One region of the Streptomyces sp. NPDC027185 genome, then DNA from elsewhere that is predicted to be linked to it. Evidence: riboswitches for the same ligand, from Rfam matches in the RefSeq annotation. Region 1 holds a riboswitch; each other region holds the start of a gene.

Region 1 (7,016 bases):
GCGGCGGAACAAGCCATATTCGGGCCTAGCCGCAGCTCATTCGAGCCACATACAGATGGGGTGCAAGTGACGTGTGAGATACCTCCTCCCGAACACTGCGGCGGCGTCATTGCCGGGCCCGGCCACGTTCATCTCCCGTTCACCCACCCTTCGTACGTTTCCGGCGTCACTGACCATCGAACTGATTGCCTGGGTGAATGGAACACATCACGCTTCTCATCGGGATCGTGATCGTCACGGCCTTGGTGTTCGACTTTACGAACGGCTTCCACGACACGGCCAACGCCATGGCCACCACCATCTCCACCGGCGCGCTGCAGCCCAAGATCGCGGTGGCGATGTCGGCGGTCCTCAACCTCGTCGGCGCGTTCCTGTCCGTGGAGGTCGCCAAGACCATCTCCGGCGGGATCATCGACGAAAGCGCCGGTATCAGACCTGAAGTGATCTTCGCCGGTCTGGTCGGCGCGATCGTCTGGAACCTCCTCACCTGGCTCGCCGGCCTCCCCTCCAGCTCCTCCCACGCCCTGTTCGGCGGTCTGATCGGCGCCACGCTGGTGTCCGTGGGCACCGGCGGTGTGCACGGCGGCGCCGTGGTGATGAAGGTCCTGATCCCGGCCGTGGCCGCCCCGGTGGTCGCCGGTATCGCGTCGATGGCCGCGACCCGGCTGACGTACCGGCTGGCCCGGGGCCGCGACGAGCAGGAGACGGCCAAGGGCTACCGCGCCGGGCAGATCGCCTCGGCGGCGCTGGTCTCGCTGGCGCACGGCACCAACGACGCGCAGAAGACGATGGGTGTCATCACCCTCGCGCTGATCACCGGCGGTGTGGTCGCCCCGCACTCCGACCCGCCGCTGTGGGTCATCGCCTCGGCCGGTCTGGCCATCGCCCTGGGCACGTACCTGGGCGGCTGGCGGATCATCCGCACCATGGGCAAGGGCATCACCGACATCCAGCCGCCGCAGGGCTTCGCCGCCCAGACCGGCGCCGCGGCCACCATCCTGGCCTCCTCGCACCTCGGCTTCGCGCTCTCCACCACCCAGGTCTGCTCGGGTTCGGTGATGGGCTCGGGTCTGGGCCGCAAGGGCGGTGTGGTCCGCTGGTCGACGGCGGTCCGGATGGTCGTCGCCTGGTGCCTGACGCTGCCGGCCGCGGGCCTGGTGTCCGCCGGCGCCGCGCTCCTGGCCGACCAGGGTGACTGGGGCGTCACGGCCGTCGCGATCCTCGCGCTCGGTATCTGCGGCGCCATCTGGGCCGCGTCCCGCCGCAAGCCCATCGACCACAACAACGTCAACGAGACCGAGTTCACGGAGTCGCCCGGTGTGGTCACCGCGGCCCTCCAGACGGTCACCCCTCCCCCGGCCGGGTCGCTGAACCCCGTCGAGGGCGAGGAGTCCGCCCCCGCCGCGAGCGCTCCGCGCGCCAAGACCGCGACAGCCGCCGGCTGACCGCCCGAACCTGAGGAACCGCAGCATGAGCATCGACTGGGCAGCTCTCGGCCAGGTCTTCGGCGTCACCCTGGTGGTGACGGTCGGGATCGTGGGCCTGTTCACGGTCGGCATCGTCGGCACGGCCCGTACCCGGACCGGGGGCGCGCCCGCCACGGCGGGTGCCCCGGGCGCCGGCGCGCGGATCGGCGGCCTCGCCGCGTACGCGGTCTGCGCGGCCGCGGTGGCGTACGGCATCTATCTGATCGTCGCCGCCTGACCCGTCCGGCACGGCGTATCCGGCGCCCGGTCACCGCAGCGCAAGCGGTGGCCGGGCGCTGTGCGTCGCGGGGGTTCTGTGGCCTCTGCCACACGGCCCGCGATACCACGGCGTCGCAGGTCACGGGTGAGTTGACGGGGTTGGCGGGGCGTGGTGGACTTCCCACGCCAATCGGCGACAGCAGAGGAAGTCCGGTGTGAATCCGGCGCGGTCCCGCCACTGTCACCGGGGAGCGCACCTCCGACGAAAGGTCACGGTCCGCCCCGTGCACGCCCGACGGGCGCACGAGGGGGCTGGAAGGCCGGGGGACGCGCCGATCCGGGAAGCCAGGAGACTCCTGCCGCCGTCACGTCGAACCAGGGCGCGGACCCTGAGTGAGGACATACCGCCATGCCCGGCCGCCCTGCCAGAACCTTCCCGCCGCAGCCCCGCCGAGGCGTGACGGCGGTCTGATCCGATGCGCGGCGAACACGCCGGCTACGCGTGCGGTGCGGTCCTGGGCTTCCTCGGTGATCTGCTCGCCGGCGACCCGCGGCGCGGCCATCCGGTCGCCGCTTTCGGGCGCGGTGCGGCGGCCGTCGAGGCCCGGCTCTGGCGCGACCACCGCGGCTCCGGCACCGTCCACGCCCTGCTCTGCGCGGGCGGCGCGACCGCCGGTGCCGCGCTGCTGACCCGCGCGGTGCGCGGCGCCGCACCCGCCTCCTCCCCCGTACGGACCGCCGCCGCCACCGCGCTGACCGCCGCCACCGTCTGGTCGGTGCTGGGCGGTACCTCGCTGGGCCGGGAGGCGCGGGCCGTCGGTGACGCGCTGGCCGCCGGGGACCTCGACCGGGCGCGGCGGCGGCTGCCGCATCTGTGCGGCCGGGACCCGCAGGCGCTGGACGAGGCGGAGATGGCGCGGGCGGTCGTCGAGTCGGTCGCGGAGAACACCTCGGACGCGGTGGTGGGCGCGCTGGTGTGGGGCGCCGTCGGCGGCGTCCCGGGGCTGGTGGCGTTCCGCGCGGTGAACACCCTCGACGCGATGGTGGGTCACAGGTCGCCGCGCTACCGCCGGTTCGGCTGGGCGTCGGCGCGGCTGGACGATGTCGCCGGGTGGCCCGGCTCCCGGCTGACCGCCGCGCTCACCGTGCTCGCCGCCCCGGACCGGCGCGGCGCGCTGCGGGCCTGGCGGCGTGACGGCGGCGCGCATCCGAGCCCCAACGCGGGCCCGGTGGAGGCGTCGTTCGCGGGCGCGCTGGGCGTACGGCTCGGCGGGACGCTGGCGTACGGCGGACGGGTCGAGCACCGGCCACGGCTGAACGACGGGGGACGTGCGGTGGCGACAGGGGACATCGCGCGGGCGGTGCGGCTCTCGCGGCGGGTGAGCGTGGGGGCGTTGACGGTGACGGTGGCCGGGCGGCTGCTGGCGGGCGCGGTGCGTCCGGCCCTCGCCCGGCGGAAGGGCAGGGTGCGGTGACGGGCGGCGGACTGCTGATCGCGGGGACCACCTCCGACGCGGGCAAGAGCGTGGTGACCGCGGGGATCTGCCGCTGGCTGGTGCGGCAGGGCGTGGACGTGGCGCCGTTCAAGGCGCAGAACATGTCGCTGAACTCGTTCGTGACGCGGGACGGCGCGGAGATCGGCCGGGCGCAGGCGATGCAGGCGGCGGCCGCCCGGGTGGAGCCGTCGGCGCTGATGAACCCGGTGCTGCTCAAGCCCGGCGGGGACCGCAGCAGCCAGGTGGTGCTGCTGGGCAGACCGGTCGGCGAGATGAGCGCGCGCGGGTACTTCGGACGCCCCGGGAGCGGGGCCCGCCCGGCCGGCCGTGAGGAGCTGCTCGGCACCGTCACCGACTGTCTGGCCGAACTGCGGCGCGCCCATGACGTGGTGATCTGTGAGGGCGCGGGCTCCCCGGCGGAGATCAATCTGCGGCGCACCGACATCGTCAACATGGGGATCGCGCGGGCCGGGCGGCTGCCGGTGGTGGTGGTCGGCGACATCGACCGCGGCGGGGTGTTCGCGTCGTTCTTCGGGACGACGGCGCTGCTGGCGGAGGAGGACCAGGCGCTGATCGCCGGGTATCTCGTCAACAAGTTCCGCGGCGATGTGACGCTGCTGGAGCCGGGTCTGGAGATGCTGCGGGAGCTGACGGGGCGTCCGTCGCTCGGTGTGCTGCCGTTCGCGCACGGGCTGGGCATCGACGAGGAGGACGGGCTGCGGGTGTCGCTGCGCGGCGCGGTCCGCGAGTCCGTGGTGGCGCCGCCGCACGGCGCGGACGTGCTGCGGGTGGCGGTGGCGGCGGTGCCGCTGATGTCGAACTTCACGGACGTGGACGCGCTGGCCGCCGAACCGGGCGTGGTGGTGCGGTTCGTGGACCGCGCCGAGGAGCTGGCCGACGCGGATCTGGTGGTGCTGCCGGGCACCCGCGGCACGGTGCGGGCGCTGGCCTGGCTGCGGGAGCGGGGGCTGGCCGACGCGGTCGCCCGGCGCGCCGCGGAGGGCCGTCCGGTGCTGGGCATCTGCGGTGGCTACCAGATGCTCGGCGAGGTGATCGACGACGAGGTGGAGTCCCGCGCGGGCACCGTGCCGGGTCTGGGGCTGCTGCCGCTGCGGGTGCGGTTCGCCGTGGAGAAGACGCTGGCCAGGCCGGTCGGTCGGGCGCTGGGCGCGGCCGCCGAGGGGTACGAGATCCATCACGGGGTGGCCGAGGTGGGCGGCGGGGAGCCGTTCTTCACCGACGGCGCCGGGCGGCCGCTGGACGGCTGCCGGTCGGGGGCGGTGTGGGGGACGCACTGGCACGGGTCGCTGGAGAGCGACGCGTTCCGGCGGGCGTTCCTCGCGCGGGTGGCGGCGGACGCGGGGCGGGCGTTCGTCCCGGCGCCGGACACCAGCTTCGGCGCGCTGCGGGAGGAGCAGTTGGACCGGCTCGGCGATCTGATCGAGGAGCACGCCGACACCGGTGCGCTGCTGCGGCTGATCGAGAAGGGCGTCCCGTCGGGGCTGCCGTTCGTCCCGCCGGGGGCGCCGTGAAGGGCCACGGAGCAGGAGGACGTCACGCACGGGTGCCCGAGGGCACGGACCGGGCGGCCGGTGACGGCCGCACCACCTCGCATGAAGGAGTGATCGCCACATGAGCGCCCGCTATCCGTTCACCGCCGTCGTCGGAATGGACGACCTGCGGCTGGCGCTGCTGCTGAACGCCGTCAGCCCGGCGGTGGGCGGCGTCCTCGTCCGCGGCGAGAAGGGCACCGCCAAGAGCACCGCCGTCCGGGCGCTGGCCGAGCTGCTGCCCGAGGTGGCGGTGGTCGACGGCTGCCGCTTCGCTTGCGATCCGGCCGCGCCGGACCCCGGCTGCCCGGACGGGCCGCACGGTGCGGACGAGGCGGCGCACCGGCCCGCCCGGATGGTGGAGCTGCCGGTGGGCGCCTCCGAGGACCGGCTGGTCGGCGCGTTGGACATCGAGCGGGCGCTGGCCGAGGGCGTGAAGTCCTTCGAGCCCGGACTGCTCGCCCGCGCGCACCGCGGGCTGCTCTACGTCGACGAGGTCAACCTGCTCCACGACCACCTGATCGACCTGCTGCTGGACGCCGCCGCGATGGGCGCCTCGCACGTCGAGCGGGAGGGCGTCTCGGTCCGGCACGCGGCGCGGTTCCTGCTGGTCGGGACGATGAACCCGGAGGAGGGCGAGCTGCGGCCGCAGCTGCTGGACCGGTTCGGGCTGACCGTGGAGGTCGCCGCGGACCGGGATCCGGCGCGGCGGGTGGAGGTGGTCCGGCGGCGGCTGGCGTTCGACGACGACCCGGCGGCGTTCGCGGCGCGCTGGGCGGACGAGGAGACGGCGCTGCGGGAGCGGATCGCCGCCGCGCGGGCGCTGCTTTCCTCGGTGCGGCTCGGCGACGGGGCGCTGCGGCAGATCGCGTCGGTCTGCGCGGGGTTCGAGGTCGACGGGATGCGCGCGGACCTGGTCATGGCGCGGACCGCGACGGCGCTGGCCGCGTGGGCCGGGCGCACCGACGTGCGCACGGAGGACGTGCGGCAGGCGGCGCTGCTGGCGCTGCCGCACCGCAGGCGCCGGGCGCCGTTCGACGCGCCGGGGCTGGATGAGGAGAAGCTCGACCGGCTGCTGGAGGAGTCGGCCCCCGAGGACGACCCGGAACCGGACGGTCCGCAGGACGGCGGTCCCGAGGGCGGTCCGGACGGGGAGCCGGAGGGGCCGGACGGCGGGCCCGGGGGCGGGCCGGACGGCGGTGGCCCGGACGGGGGCGGTCCCGACGGGGGCGGTACGCCGCCGCCGCGGGAGGAGACCGTGCCGAGGCCGCGGGAGAGCGAACCCGCGCCGGGCCGGGACGGCGACGGCGCGGAGCCGGGCGGTGAGCCCGACGGCCGGCCGGCCGGGGCGCCGGCGGCGCAGCAGGCGGCGGTGGCGGCGGGCGAGCCGTTCGCCACCCGGCGCCTCGACGTGCCGGGGCTGGGCGAGGGCGCGGACGGCCGCCGTTCGCGGGCGCGCACCGCGCACGGCCGCACCACCGGGTCGCGGCGGCCGCGCGGTGCGCTCGGCAAGCTGCATCTGGCGGCGACGTTGCAGGCCGCCGCGCCGCACCAGCGGGCGCGCGGGCGGCGCGGGCCGGGCCTGGTGGTGCGCCGTGACGATCTGCGGGAGGCGGTCCGCGAGGGGCGGGAGGGCAACCTCGTGCTGTTCGTGGTGGACGCCTCCGGGTCGATGGCGGCGCGCAAGCGGATGAGCGCGGTCAAGGGCGCGGTGCTGTCGCTGCTGCTCGACGCGTACCAGCGGCGCGACAAGATCGGCATGATCACGTTCCGGGGGCGGGAGGCGGAGCTGGCGCTGCCGCCGACGTCGTCGGTGGAGGCGGGCGCGGCGCGGCTTGCGTCGCTGCCGACCGGGGGCCGCACCCCGCTCGCCGAGGGGCTGCTCAAGGCGCACGAGGTGCTGCGGGTGGAGCGGATGCGGGACGCGTCGCGCCGGCCGCTGCTGGTGGTCGTCACGGACGGCCGGGCCACCGGCTCCGGGGCGCCGTCGCCGCTGGAGCGGGCGGCGCGCGCCGGACGGCTGCTGGGCGCCGCGGGCGTCGCCTCCGTCGTCGTGGACTGCGAGAGCGGTCCGGTACGGCTGGGTCTTGCCGGGACCCTCGCCCGCGAGCTGGGCGGCACCGCCGTCACCCTCGACGAGCTGCGCGCGGACAGCGTCTCGGGGCTCGTACGCACTCTCCGCGGCGGACGGGGCGCGCCCGCCGCACCTCACATCCCGGAATCCAGGAAGGTGGCGTAAATGCCGCAGGGACAGCCGTCCGTCGTACCGAACGACGGGCTCACCA
Region 2 (7,016 bases), on a different contig from region 1:
GAAGTACCAGTTCTGGCCGGGCAGGTAGAGCGGTTCGGCGTCGGTCTTGTCCTTGATGGTGTCGAACGCCTTGAACAGCTCGGTGCGCGTCTTCGGGAGGTCCTTGATCCCGGCCTTCGCCCAGATCTTCTTGTTGTACATCACGACGCGGTTGCCGGCGTACCACGGGAGCGCGTACTGCTTCCCGTCGGCCATCGCCGCCTTGTTGAAGGAGTCGCTCCAGTCGGCGCCGATCTCCTTCTTGAGGTCGCCGAGGTCGAGCAGGGCGCCCGCCTTGGCGTAGGCGGCGGTCTGGGTGTTGCCGATCTCGACGACGTCGGGCGGGCTGTCCTCGGACAGGGCGGTCGTCAGTTTCTGCTGGATGCCGTCCCACTGCTGGACCTTGAAGTCGACGGTGGCGCCGGTCTTCTTCGCGAATTCCTCGGAGACCTGGGCCGTCCACTGCGACGGGTTGGACCCTGACATCACCCACACGGTCAGCTTCTGTCCCTTGAAGCCGTCCGCGCCGTTCCCGCTGCCGCTGGACCCACAGGCAGCGACGCTCATCAGCATTCCCGCGACCGCGGTCGCTGCTATGAGTCCACGCTTCATTGCGCTCTCCCCTAGAGGCCGGGTGTGGTCTTTAATGGTTTAGACCAGTGCCCCGCAGCTTGGCCTAGACCTTTTGGGGTGTCAAGGGTGTATAAGAGTCGCTGTCGGCTCCGTTACCGGACCGACATCTGCCGGGTGCGGGCCCGCGGAAGGGCCCGGCGACCACGCCCGTGCCACGATGTGAGGCGCAAGGTACGGAGGAGCCGGTGACGGCAGCACGACAGAGGGCGGAAGGGCGGGTCATGCAGACCGACGGGGGCAGTGCGGAGAACGGCGCGACAACGACGCGCAGCGCCCGCGTACCCAAGTACTACCGCCTCAAGAAGCACCTGCTGGAGATCACCGAAACGCTGCCGCCGGGCACCCCGGTGCCCCCGGAGCGGGCGCTGGCCGCGGAGTTCGACACCTCCCGCACCACCGTCCGCCAGGCCCTCCAGGAGCTGGTGGTCGAGGGGCGGCTGGAACGCATCCAGGGCAAGGGCACGTTCGTCGCCAAGCCGAAGGTCTCCCAGGCGCTGCAACTGACCTCCTACACCGAGGACATGCGCGCCCAGGGGCTGGAGCCCACCTCCCAGCTGCTGGACATCGGCTACGTCACCGCCGATGACCGGCTCGCCGGACTGCTGGACATCGCCGCCGGCGGCCGGGTGCTGCGCATCGAGCGGCTGCGGCTGGCCAGCGGTGAGCCGATGGCCATCGAGATCACCCATCTGTCCGCCAAGCGGTTCCCGGCGCTGCGCCGTAACCTCGTCAAGTACACCTCGCTCTACACCGCGCTGGCCGAGGTCTATAACGTGCGGCTCGCCGAGGCGGAGGAGACCATCGAGACCTCGCTGGCCACCCCGCGCGAGGCGGGACTGCTCGGCGCCGATGTCGGGCTGCCGATGCTGATGCTCTCCCGCCATTCGCGTGACGCGCAGGGGCGGCCGGTGGAGTGGGTGCGGTCCGTCTACCGCGGCGACCGCTACAAGTTCGTGGCCCGGCTGAGCCGTCCGGTGGAGTGACGCGGCGGCGGTCCGCGCGGGGCGGCGGCGGTCGGCGGGAGGTGCCCGAGTGGCCCTCCGGCAGCCGCCGTTGCCGTACCGATATGCGGACACCTAGTGACGGCTGACGCGAACCTGCCATAGATTTCCAGCCCATCGCAGGAGATCGCCAGGGACGGAGCCGCCATGACGGAGCACGACGGAATATCCACCTCCGGACCGGTCGTCACACCGACGCGTGTGGTGGCCGGTCTGTGCCTGATCGCTCCGTTCGTGGCGATGCTCTGGGTCGGCTCGTACGCGCGGATCGAGCCGACACTCATCGGCATCCCGTTCTTCTACTGGTACCAGATGCTGTGGGTGCTGATCTCCACGGCGCTGACGATGACCGCGTACAAGCTGATCCAGCGGGAGAACCGCGCGCGTAAGGGCGGTGCGGCCAAGTGATCGCCTCCTCCGCGCTCGCCGCGTCCGGCTCGGGCGGCGTCAACGGCGTCGCCCTCACCGTCTTCGTCCTCTTCTTCGTCGCCGTCACCGTCATGGGCTTTCTCGCCGCCCGCTGGCGCAAGGCCGAGCAGTCCGCCAACCTCGACGAATGGGGTCTTGGCGGCCGCAGCTTCGGCACCTGGGTGACGTGGTTCCTGCTCGGCGGCGATCTCTACACCGCGTACACCTTCGTGGCCGTCCCCGCGGCGATCTACGCGGCGGGCGCGTCCGGCTTCTTCGCGGTGCCGTACACGATCCTCGTGTACCCGCTGATCTTCACCTTCCTGCCCCGCCTGTGGTCGGTCTCGCACAAGCACGGCTACGTCACCACCTCCGACTTCGTGCGCGGACGCTTCGGTTCGAAGGGCCTGTCGCTGGCCGTCGCGCTGACCGGCATCCTGGCGACGATGCCGTACATCGCGCTGCAACTCGTCGGTATCCAGGCGGTGCTGGACGTGATGGGCGTCGGCGGCGGCGAGAACACCAACTGGTTCGTCAAGGACCTGCCGCTGCTGATCGCGTTCGCGGTGCTCGCCGCGTACACCTACTCCTCGGGGCTGCGCGCGCCGGCGCTGATCGCGTTCGTCAAGGACGGGCTGATCTACCTGGTCATCGGCGTCGCGATCATCTACATCCCGATCAAGCTCGGCGGGTTCGACGCGGTCTTCCACGCGGCGGGCAAGGCGTTCGCCGAGCCGGGACCGACCGGCAAGCCCCGCGGTGAGCTGGCCAGCGGCCCCCATAACCAGTGGGCGTACGCCACGTTGGCTCTCGGCTCGGCGCTCGCGCTGTTCATGTATCCGCACTCGATCACCGCGACGCTCTCCTCCCGCAACCGCAACGTGATCCGCCGCAACACCACCATCCTGCCGCTGTACTCGCTGATGCTCGGCTTCCTCGCGCTGCTCGGCTTCATGGCGATCAAGGCGGGCACGGACACCCACGGCAACGCCCAACTCGCCATCCCGCAGCTCTTCGAGGACATGTTCCCCAGCTGGTTCTCGGGCGTGGCGTTCGCCGCGATCGGCATCGGCGCGCTGGTGCCCGCCGCGATCATGTCCATCGCCGCGGCCAACCTCTTCACCCGCAACGTCTACAAGGACTTCCTCAAGCCCGGCGCCACGCCCGAGCAGGAGCACAAGGTCGCCAAGCTGGTGTCGCTGCTGGTGAAGGTCGGCGCGCTGGTCTTCGTACTCGGCATGGACAAGACCGTGGCCATCAACTTCCAGCTGCTGGGCGGCATCTGGATCCTCCAGACCATGCCGGCGCTGGTCGGCGGCCTGTTCACCCGCTGGTTCCACCGCTGGGCGCTGCTGGCCGGCTGGGCGGCCGGCATGATCTACGGCACGCTCGCCGCCTACGGCGTGGCGAGCCCGACCCAGGCCCACTTCGGCGGCTCCAGCGCGGAGATCCCCGGCATCGGCCAGATCGGCTACATCGGCCTGACCGCGTTCGTTCTCAACATCGCGGTGACGGTCGCCCTGACCTTCGCCCTCCGCGCCTTCAAGGCCCCCGACGGCGCCGACGAGACCAGCCCCGGCGACTACACCGCGGACGTCGGCGACGAGAGCGCCGCCGCGGACCGGCCGGCCGCCGCGGCGGAGGCGCCGGCGGGGCGCTGACACCCCGCACCCGCTCCGCACAGGCCGCCGCTTCCGCACGGGAAGCGGCGGCCTGCTGTCGTTGCTGCGGACGGCGGCGTCAGCTCACCCAGTCCTTGAGCGGCTCGGTCTCCAGCGTGATGTTCACCGGGTCCGGCAGGTGGAGCGCCTTGCCGAACGGGACGGTGTGGACGTCCTCGTAGCGGGAGCCGTCCGGCTCGCTGAAGAGGGTCACCTCGCAGGATTCCCGGTCGATCAGCAGGCAGAGGGGGATGCCGGACTCCGCATAGGCCCGGGGCTTCTCCACCCGGTCGCGGCGGTCGGTGTCGGAGTCGTGGGAGGTGACCTCGACGACCATCAGCACGGAGTCCGGATCGGCCCACTCGCCCTGCCCCACGAACGCCTCGCTGGCCGCGAGGGAACCGTCCGGGCGCGCTCGGCCACTGCGGTACGTCTCCACCTTCAGGCCCTGGTCAGGGTTGAGCCACAGCTCCGGCCGGTGCTGCATGCAGATGCGTGTCAGCCACTGGATGATCCGCCCGTGGTCCCCGTCCGGCACGGCCTTGCTCCTGATCTTCCCGTCGATGAGTTCCAGCCGTACACCTTCTTCCGCCCTGTCGATTATCCGGGCGGCTTCCTCGAAGTAGTCGGTGAGCGTGGCGTGCGGCCGGTCGATGAGCGCGGTCACGGGAGCCTCCTCGTGCGTCGCCAAGCCCTGCGGGGACTGCGGTACCGACGATATCCGAGACCACCGACAGCCACCGCCCGCTCACCGCACCGCACTAGATATGGGGGTGCACCCAAGAGGCCACCACCACATGTATGCTCATCCTCGCTGTCGTCGCAGGGGAATCCGGTGTGAGTCCGGAACTGTCCCGCAACGGTGTACGAGCACATGGATATCCCTTGATATCGCCCGGCCGGCCCGGGATGTGCCCGTGAGTCCGAAGACCTGCCGATGGTACGTCCGCGCCGCCTGGCCGGACGTCGAGATGTCCGGGCCCCGAGGGATGGGCCGGTGGACGCCGCGCGGGCTCCCGTGCGCCCGCGCCTGTGCGCTGCCGGGCGCCGCCGCCCGCCGTGCGCCCGTCGCGCCTCCCTCCGGCCCCCGCCGAGTGAGGGAGAGCACCACGTGACCACCGCGCCACCGCAGTCCGCGACCGACGCCGAGGCCGCAGCGCTTGAGACGGCCACGTTCCCCGCCGGCGTACCCGGCCAGGACCCGCCCGGCACCGCCCTGCTGCGCACCCTGACCGAGCTGACCGCCGACCTGACCGCCACCGACCCCGGCAAGGTCGCCGCCGCCGCGCTCCGCGGCCGCCACCCCGGCTCCGACGCGGCCGGACTGCGCGAGCTGGCGATCGACGCGGCCGCCGGGCTGATCGGCGACGAGCCGCAGTACTCCAAGCTCGCCGCGCGGCTGCTGACCCTCGCCATCGCCGAGGAGGCCGCGGGCGAGGGCGCCACGTCGTTCTCCGCGTCGGTCGCCACCGGCCACCGCGAGGGCCTGATCGCCGACGCCACCGCCGCGTTCGTCGCCACCCACGCCGCCGAGCTGGACGCGCTCGTCACCCGGGCGCTGGCCGACGGCGCCGACGACCGGTTCGGCTACTTCGGGCTGCGCACCGTCCACTCCCGCTACCTGCTGCGCCACCCCACCACCCGGCAGGTCATCGAGACCCCGCAGCACTTCCTGCTCCGGGTCGCCTGCGGGCTCGCCGAGGACGACTCGGCGCGGGCGCTGGCCGACGTCGCCGAGCTGTACCGCCTGACCAGCTCACTGTCGTACCTGCCGTCCTCCCCCACGCTCTTCAACTCCGGCACCCGCCACCCGCAGATGTCCTCGTGCTACCTGCTGGACTCGCCGCTGGACGAGCTGGACTCGATCTACGACCGCTACCACCAGGTCGCCCGGCTCTCCAAGCACGCCGGCGGGATCGGCCTGTCGTACTCCCGTATCCGGGCCCGCGGTTCGCTGATCCGCGGCACCAACGGGCACTCCAACGGCATCGTGCCGTTCCTGCGGACGCTGGACGCCTCCGTCGCCGCCGTCAACCAGGGCGGCCGGCGCAAGGGCGCCGCCTGCGTCTACCTGGAGACCTGGCACGCGGACATCGAGGAGTTCCTGGAGCTGCGCGACAACACCGGCGAGGAGGCGCGGCGCACCCACAACCTCAACATCGCGCACTGGATCCCCGACGAGTTCATGCGCCGCGTCGAGGCGGACGCCGACTGGTCGCTCTTCTCCCCCTCGGACGCGCCGGAACTGGTCGACCTGTGGGGCGACGCGTTCGACGCCGCGTACCGGAAGGCGGAGGCCGAGGGCCGCGCCCTCAAGCAGGTCCCGGCGCGGGTGCTGTACTCCCGGATGATGCGGACGCTGGCGCAGACCGGCAACGGCTGGATGACCTTCAAGGACCACGCCAACCGCACCGCCAACCAGACCGCCGAGCCCGGCAAGGTCGTCCACTCCTCCAACCTCTGCACGGAGATCCTGGAGGTCACCGACGACGGTGAGACCGCGGTCTGCAACCTCGGCTCGGTCAACCTCGCCGCCCACCTCGGCGACGTGAGCGCCGGCTGGGAGGACGCGATGGACTGGGAGCGGCTGGACGCCACCGTCCGCACCGCCGTCACCTTCCTCGACCGCGTCGTGGACATCAACTTCTACCCGACCGAGCAGGCGTCGGCCTCCAACTCCCGCTGGCGCCCGGTGGGCCTGGGCCTGATGGGTCTCCAGGACGTCTTCTTCCGGCTGCGGCTGCCGTTCGACTCCCCCGAGGCCCGCGCGCTGTCCACCCGGATCTCCGAGCGGATCATGCTCACCGCGTACGAGGCGTCCGCGGACCTCGCCGAGCGGCACGGCCCGCACCCGGCGTGGTCGGCCACCCGCACCGCCCGCGGGGTGCTCCACCCCGACCACTACCCGGACGCCGAGCCGCGCTGGGCCGACCGCTGGGCCGCGCTGCGCACCCGCGTCGCCGCGACCGGGATGCGCAACTCCCTGCTGCTGGCCATCGCCCCGACCGCGACGATCGCCTCCATCGCGGGCGTCTACGAGTGCATCGAGCCGCAGGTCTCCAACCTCTTCAAGCGCGAAACCCTCTCCGGTGAGTTCCTCCAGGTCAACGCATATCTGATCGAGGAGCTGAAGGCGCTGGGGCTGTGGGACGCCCGCACCCGGGACGCGCTGCGCGAGGCCAACGGCTCGGTCCAGGACGTCGCGTGGATCCCCGAGGAGATCCGGGCGCTGTACCGCACCGCCTGGGAGATCCCGCAGCGCGCGCTGATCGACATGGCCGCGGCCCGTACCCCGTACCTCGACCAGAGCCAGTCGCTGAACCTCTTCATGGCG
Region 3 (7,016 bases), on a different contig from region 1:
CCAGCCCATTCCTCCCCCAGAGCCCCTGACCCTCTTGAAGGCCGGGGGCTCCATCGTTGAGATGGGTGCAACGGACCGATGCCTGCCGAGCTGACCGGAGGACTGGCCATGCACCCTGAGATCACCACTCCCTTTCGGAAGTCGTCGTACTCCAACCAGGAGGGCAACTGCGTCGAGGTAGCCCGCACCTCGACCGATGGCCGCGCCGTACGCGACAGCAAGCGCGCCGCCGGGCCCCACCTCACCTTCACCGCAGCCACCTGGGACACGTTTGTGCGCAACCTCAAGGGCAGGGGATCCGCCGACTGAGCGCCGTCGCGGAAAGAAGCCCCGGCTGATTTGCTGGGGCTTCGTCGTGTCCGACCAGGCCCCGGCCTTCGTCAGCTCTTCGTGGTTCGTCGTGTCAGACCTGGTACTTGTCGTGCGGCGTTCCGCGTTCCCAGACCGCCTCGAAAGCGGCCGAGGCCATGCGCGCCACGGCCGGCTCCGTCCGGATCTCCCAGCCGGGCTCGGACCAGTTGCCGTCGCCGGTGAAGTGATTGAAGAGCACCGTCTCGCCGTCGAAAATCCAGCAGTCGTTACCGGGCAACGCGATGTCCGAAGCCTGACGGCGTGGCAGCCAACGGACCTGCTCACCGGCGTGAAGATTGACCGGGGTACCGGCGTGCTCGTACCGGATGTACTCCGTGACCGGCTCCGAGACCACGCGTGCGCGACGGACGACAACCCCCCGGGCCACAGTGTCGCCGATCAGCTTCACCCAGGGCTGCCAATAGGCCGATACCGGATCGGCGTCCCGGTGGCCCGTGCGCTTCCAGTTCTCGAAGTCCCCTGCCTCGTCACCCACGCCGTACGCGTCGCGCATCTCCAGATGCACGGCCGAGTGCCGGGCTGCTGCCAGCAGCTCGCGGAAGCTTGGTTCCTTCTGCGACATCGCATGCCTTCCTGAGCATCGGCACCATACGTGCCGATATACGGATCACCGCTTCGTGCGGGGGAATTCCTGGTGCGTGGCCGGGCACCTCGAATGCGGCGCATTCCTCCTCCAGCCGTGCGTCCAGCCTTGGAACACCAGCTACCCCTGTGCCTCAGGCCCAGACCGTATCGGCCACGTCCGGCCCTTCACGAAACGGCGGCGGCCCGCCCCACCCCTCACAGGCGGAACGGGCCGCAACGGCACCCGCGCACGGCGTCAGGAAACCCCGCCGCCGTGCGAGGTCACTCCTCCCCCTCCAGCTCCCCCTCCGTCTCCAAGAACGCCTCGCGGAGTGCGGCGAGGGTTTCCGCGTCCGGCTTTTCCCACATGCCGCGGGACTCCGCCTCCAGGAGGCGTTCGGCGATGCCGTGGAGGGCCCAGGGGTTGGCCTGCTGGAGGAAGGCGCGGTTGTCGGGGTCGAGGACGTAGGTCTGGGCGAGCTTGTCGTACATCCAGTCGGCGACGACGCCGGTGGTCGCGTCGTAGCCGAAGAGGTAGTCGACGGTGGCGGCGAGTTCGAAGGCGCCCTTGTAGCCGTGGCGGCGCATCGCCTCGATCCAGCGCGGGTTGACGACGCGGGCGCGGAAGACGCGGGAGGTCTCCTCGACGAGGGAGCGGGTGCGGACCGTCTCCGGGCGGGTGGAGTCGCCGATGTACGCCTCGGGGGCGGTGCCCTTCAGCGCCTTGACGGTGGCGACCATGCCGCCGTGGTACTGGAAGTAGTCGTCGGAGTCGGCGATGTCGTGTTCGCGGGTGTCGGTGTTCTTCGCGGCGACGGCGATGCGCTTGTACGCGGTCTCCATCTCGTCGCGGGCCGGGCGGCCCTCCAGACCGCGGCCGTACGCGTAGCCGCCCCAGACGGTGTAGACCTCGGCGAGGTCGGCGTCGGTGCGCCAGTCGCGGGAGTCGATGAGCTGGAGCAGGCCCGCGCCGTAGGTGCCGGGGCGGGAGCCGAAGATGCGGGTGGTGGCGCGGCGTTCGTCGCCGTGGGCGGCGAGGTCGGCCTGGGCGTGGGCGCGGATGAAGTTGTCGGCTGCGGGCTCGTCCAGTCCGGCGGCGAGCCGTACCGCGTCGTCGAGCACGCCGATGACGTGCGGGAACGCGTCGCGGAAGAAGCCGGAGATGCGGAGGGTGACGTCGATGCGGGGGCGGCCCAGCTCGGCCAGGGGGATCGGCTCCAGGCCGGTGACGCGGCGGGAGGCGTCGTCCCAGACGGGGCGGACGCCGAGCAGCGCGAGGGCCTCGGCGACGTCGTCGCCGGCGGTGCGCATGGCGCTGGTGCCCCAGAGGGAGAGGCCGACGGAGGTGGGCCACTCGCCGTTGTCGGTGCGGTAGCGCTCCAGGAGGGAGTCGGCGAGCGCCTGACCGGTCTCCCACGCGAGGCGGGAGGGGACGGCCTTGGGGTCGACGGAGTAGAAGTTGCGGCCGGTCGGCAGGACGTTGACGAGGCCGCGCAGCGGGGAGCCGGACGGGCCCGCCGGGACGAAACCGCCGCTGAGGGCGTGGACGGCGTGGTCGATCTCGGCGGTGGTGCCGGCCAGGCGGGGGACGACCTCGCGGGCGGCGAAGTCGAGGATCGCGGCGACCTGTTCCGGCTGTCCGGCGGCGACCGCGGCGACGGCGGAGGGCGCCCAGTCGGCGTCCTCCATCGCCTGGACCAGCTCCCGGGCGCGGTCCTCGGCCTCGTCGGCGGTGGTGCGGGTCGCGGCGGACTCGTCCAGGCCCAGCGCCTCGCGCAGACCGGGCAGCGCGGACGTACCGCCCCAGATCTGGCGGGCGCGGAGGATCGCGAGGACGAGGTTGACGCGTGCCTCGCCCGTCGGGGCGGCGCCCAGGACGTGCAGGCCGTCGCGGATCTGGGCGTCCTTGACCTCACAGAGCCAGCCGTCGACGTGGAGGAGGAAGTCGTCGAAGCCGTCGTCGTCGGGGCGGGCCTCCAGACCGAGGTCGTGGTCGAGCCGGGCCGCCTGGATGAGCGTCCAGATCTGCGCGCGGATGGCCGGGAGCTTCGCCGGGTCCATGGCGCTGATCTGCGCGTACTCGTCGAGGAGCTGTTCGAGCCGGGCGATGTCGCCGTACGACTCGGCGCGCGCCATCGGCGGGACGAGGTGGTCGACGAGGGTGGCGTGGACGCGGCGCTTGGCCTGGGTGCCCTCGCCGGGGTCGTTGACGAGGAACGGGTAGACGAGGGGGAGGTCGCCGAGGGCGGCGTCGGGGCCACAGGCGGCGGACAGGCCCGCGTTCTTGCCGGGCAGCCACTCCAGGTTGCCGTGCTTGCCGAGGTGGACCATGGCGTCGGCGCCGAAACCGCCGTCGTCGGCACAGGCGGCGATCCAGCGGTAGGCGGCCAGGTAGTGGTGGGACGGCGGCAGATCGGGGTCGTGGTAGATCGCGATCGGGTTCTCGCCGAAGCCGCGCGGCGGCTGGATGAGGATCAGCAGATTGCCGCGGCGCAGGGCGGCGAGGACGATGTCGCCCTCCGGGTCGCGGCCCGGCTCGTCCACGTGGCTGCGATCGAGGAACATCTCGCCGGGCGGCGGGCCCCAGTGCCGCTCGACGGCGTCGCGCAGCTCCTGCGGGAGGGTGGCGTACCAGCGCTTGTAGTCGGCGGCGGGGATGCGGACCGGGTTCTTGGCGAGCTGTTCCTCCGTCAGCCACTCCTGGTCGTGGCCGCCCGCCTCGATGAGGGCGTAGATCAGCTCGTCGCCGTCACCGGACTCCAGACCGGGTACGGCCTCGTCGCCGAAGTCGTAGCCCTCCTCGCGCAGGCGGCGCAGGAGGGCGACGGCGGAGGCGGGAGTGTCGAGGCCGACGGCGTTGCCGATGCGGGAGTGCTTGGTGGGGTACGCGGAGAGGACCAGCGCCAGCTTCTTGTCCTGGGCCGGGATGTGGCGCAGGCGGGCATGGCGGACGGCGATACCGGCGACACGGGCGGCGCGCTCGGGGTCGGCGGCGTACGTCGGCAGACCGTCCTCGTCGATCTCCTTGAAGGAGAACGGGACGGTGATCAGGCGGCCGTCGAACTCGGGGACGGCGATCTGGGTGGCGGCGTCCAGCGGGGAGAGACCCTCGTCGTTCTCCTCCCAGGCGGCGCGGTTCCCGGTCAGGCAGAGCGCCTGGAGGATCGGCACGTCGAGGGCGGCGAGCGCGCCCGCGTCCCAGGATTCGTCGTCGCCGCCGGCGGATGCCTCGGCGGGCTTGGTGCCGCCCGCCGCGAGGACGGTGGTGATGATCGCGTCGGCGGGGCGCAGCGCCTCGATCAGCTCCGGTTCGGGCGCGCGCAGCGAGGCGACGAAGAGCGGCAGCGGACGGCCGCCGGCCTCCTCGATCTTGGTGCAGAGCGCGTCGACGAAGCCGGTGTTGCCGCTCATGTGGTGGGCGCGGTAGTAGAGCACCGGGATGAGCGGGCCGTCGATGTCCGTACGGGCCGCGGGCCGGGCCAGCTCGCCCCAGGACGGCGCGGGCTGCGGCGGTTCGAAGCCGTGGCCGGTCAGCAGGACGGTGTCGGAGAGGAAGCGGGCGAGGCGGCCGAGGTTCTCCGGCCCGCCGTGCGCGAGGTAGGCGTGCGCCTCGGCGGCGATGCCGACGGGGACGGTGGACGCCTCCATCAGCTGGGCGTCCGGGGCCTGTTCGCCGGTGAGGACGACGACGGGGCGGTGCTGGTCCTCGGCGAGAAGGAGGTTCAGGCCCTCCTCCCAGGCGCGGATGCCGCCGAGGAGACGGACCACGACGAGGTCGGCGCCGTCGAGCAGCGCGGGCAGTTCGGCGAGGTCGAGCCGGGCCGGGTTGGCGAGCCGGAACGGCACGGGGCCGCCGGCGGCGCGGGCGCTGAGGAGATCGGTGTCGGAGGTCGACAGCAGCAGAAGCATGCGAGCGCAGAGCCTTCCTCGGGGTATCCGCGCCCCGGGTGGTTCGTTGGACGGCGGGAGTTCCTGACTCACCCGGCGGCTGCCGGGCTCACAGTGGCGGGACCGCGCCGGACTCTCACCGGGCTTCCTCCCCTGAGAGCCGCCCCCTGACGGGAAAGCCCTCGTCGCCGTCGCCGGCGTCGGCGGGCCGGCTGACCCACCGCAGTGAATGGTAAGGGCTGCCCCGCCGCCACGGGAGCGGGCCTTCGGCTCGATGTACGAGGTCAGGCGGGCACCTTGGGGGAACGCCGCGTGGGGACGCCCGGGGGGCGTGCCGGGCGGGGCGGCTGCCCGGGGCCCCTTACGGGATGCCCTACGGGCGGGGCAGGGCGGCCGTACGGGCGGAGGGCTCGCGGCCGTACGGGGTGCGGATGTTCCTCGCCCGTACGGGGCACGCGGCGGCCGTGGGGCGTGGGTTCGGGCTCCGGTGGGGCGCGGGCGGGGCCGTACGAGGTGCGGGGCGTGGGGCCTGTGGTGGCCTTGCGGGCCGCGGGCCGCGGGCCCTCGGGGCAGCTCGGCCTTGGCGGGGATCGGCCTTACGGGGTGCGTGTCCGGGCTGGAGCGCCGGGGTGCCTGCACGTGAGCGGATCCGGAGGCGTGGCGTGGTGCGCGCGGACCGTACGGGCCGGGGCCGTACCCGTAGGGGCGAGGGCGGTGGCCTGCCCGGATGGGGCCGGGTCCCGTACGGGATCGGGGCCCGGCCCCGTACAGGTATCCCGTTCAGGGCCCGGTCCGGCCCGTACGGGTCTCGGAGGGCCGGGCCGGTGGCCGGGGCGGGCCCGGGGCGCCGTCGGGGTCCGGGGGGCGTCGGTATGCTCGCGGCCATGCCGCCCTCCCCCTCGAACCGGCCCTCCGGGGTCCAGCCGCCGCTGCGTGAGCGCGGTGACGCCTGCCCGGGAGCGCTGCGACTGCACACGGCGGCGGACGGCGCGCTGGCCCGCGTACGGGTGCCCGCCGGAGAGTTGACGGTGCGTCAGGCGACGGCGTTGGCGGACGCGGCGGAGCGCCTCGGGGACGGCGCGCTCTCCCTCACCTCGCGCGGCAACGTGGAGCTGCGCGGCCTCGGCGACGGCTGCGGCGGCGATCTGGCCGCGCTGCTGGCCGACGCCGGTCTGCTGCCCTCCGTACGCCATGAACGCGTCCGCAACATCGTCGCCTCACCGCTCGCCGGACTCGACGGCCGCACCCCCGCCGACGTGCGGCGCTGGGCCCGTGAGCTGGACGGATTGCTCTGCGCGCAGGAGTGGACGGCGCGGCTTTCGGGCCGGTTCCTCTTCGTCCTGGACGACGGCCGGGGCGATGTGACGGGCCTCGGCGGAGATGTGACCTTGGTCGCAGAAGACGCGGCGGACGCCGAGGGCGTCGAGGGCGCGGCGGGCGCGGCCGGCCCGGGGCGCGCTCCCGGGGGCGCCCCCTCCGCCCTCCTCTTCCTCGGCGCCCCCGAGGGCTCCGGCGGCACCGATGGTGCCACGGCGGCGCTGCGGGTCGCGGGCGCCGACGCCGCCCGTGCCGCGCTGGCCGCCGCCCGGGTCTTCCTCGACGCCGCGGACGCGAGCGGCAGCGGGGCCTGGCGGTTCCGGGATCTGCCGGGGGGCGCGGCGCCGGACGCGCGCGCCGTCGGCGAGCGGCTGCGCGCCGCCGGGATCCCCGCCGTGCACGTACCGCCCGGCGCCGTACCGGACCGGCCGGAAGGCGGTGCGCCGCCACCCGGACTCGTCGAGGGGCCCGACGGACGCCGCACGCTGAGCGTCCTGGCGCCGCTGGGGCGGCTGACCGGCGCGCAGTGGCGCCTGCTGACCCGTATCGCCGCCGAGGGGGAGGACACGCTCCGGCTGACCCCGTGGCGCGGCGTCCTCGTCCCCGGGGTCGCCAGGACGGTGGCCGCCGCTCGGTTGCGGGAGTGCGCGGACGCGCGACTGGTCACCGCCCCGGACTCGCCCTGGTACCGGCTCGGCGCCTGTACCGGACGCCCCGGGTGCGCCAAGTCCCTCACCGACGTACGGGCCGACGCGAGCGCCGTGGCGGCGGCCCTGGGGCGGGCCACCGCGCTGCCGGTGCAGTGGTCCGGCTGCGCCCGCCGCTGCGGCCATCCGCACGGCGCCTGGATCGACGTCCTGGCGACCGGTGGCGGC

The links. Region 1 has a riboswitch for cobalamin ahead of ACZ4M8_RS00255 (cobalamin biosynthesis protein). Riboswitches for the same ligand answer to the same signal wherever they lie in the genome.
Region 2: linked by a shared signal. The riboswitch ahead of ACZ4M8_RS07320 (ribonucleoside-diphosphate reductase subunit alpha) and the one ahead of ACZ4M8_RS00255 (cobalamin biosynthesis protein) in region 1 are both predicted to bind cobalamin.
Region 3: linked by a shared signal. The riboswitch ahead of cobN (cobaltochelatase subunit CobN) and the one ahead of ACZ4M8_RS00255 (cobalamin biosynthesis protein) in region 1 are both predicted to bind cobalamin.

The regions. Positions count from the first base shown of each region.
Region 1 is NZ_JBVHRF010000001.1:47,286-54,301, forward strand. Features, by position in the region: gene ACZ4M8_RS00245 (inorganic phosphate transporter) at 198-1,445, shown strand; gene ACZ4M8_RS00250 (hypothetical protein) at 1,471-1,704, shown strand; cobalamin riboswitch at 1,889-2,040, shown strand; gene ACZ4M8_RS00255 (cobalamin biosynthesis protein) at 2,162-3,160, shown strand; gene ACZ4M8_RS00260 (cobyric acid synthase) at 3,157-4,713, shown strand; gene ACZ4M8_RS00265 (putative cobaltochelatase) at 4,814-6,970, shown strand; gene cobO (cob(I)yrinic acid a,c-diamide adenosyltransferase) at 6,971-7,016, shown strand, end outside.
Region 2 is NZ_JBVHRF010000002.1:479,965-486,980, forward strand. Features, by position in the region: gene ACZ4M8_RS07295 (extracellular solute-binding protein) at 1-591, opposite strand, end outside; gene ACZ4M8_RS07300 (GntR family transcriptional regulator) at 834-1,595, shown strand; gene ACZ4M8_RS07305 (DUF3311 domain-containing protein) at 1,761-2,021, shown strand; gene mctP (monocarboxylate uptake permease MctP) at 2,018-3,682, shown strand; gene ACZ4M8_RS07315 (Uma2 family endonuclease) at 3,762-4,349, opposite strand; cobalamin riboswitch at 4,478-4,635, shown strand; gene ACZ4M8_RS07320 (ribonucleoside-diphosphate reductase subunit alpha) at 4,794-7,016, shown strand, end outside.
Region 3 is NZ_JBVHRF010000010.1:33,008-40,023, reverse strand. Features, by position in the region: gene ACZ4M8_RS27540 (DUF397 domain-containing protein) at 109-309, shown strand; gene ACZ4M8_RS27535 (DUF6879 family protein) at 404-934, opposite strand; partial or broken gene ACZ4M8_RS27530 (hypothetical protein) at 840-1,058, opposite strand; gene cobN (cobaltochelatase subunit CobN) at 1,219-4,845, opposite strand; cobalamin riboswitch at 4,883-5,005, opposite strand; gene cobG (precorrin-3B synthase) at 5,709-7,016, shown strand, end outside.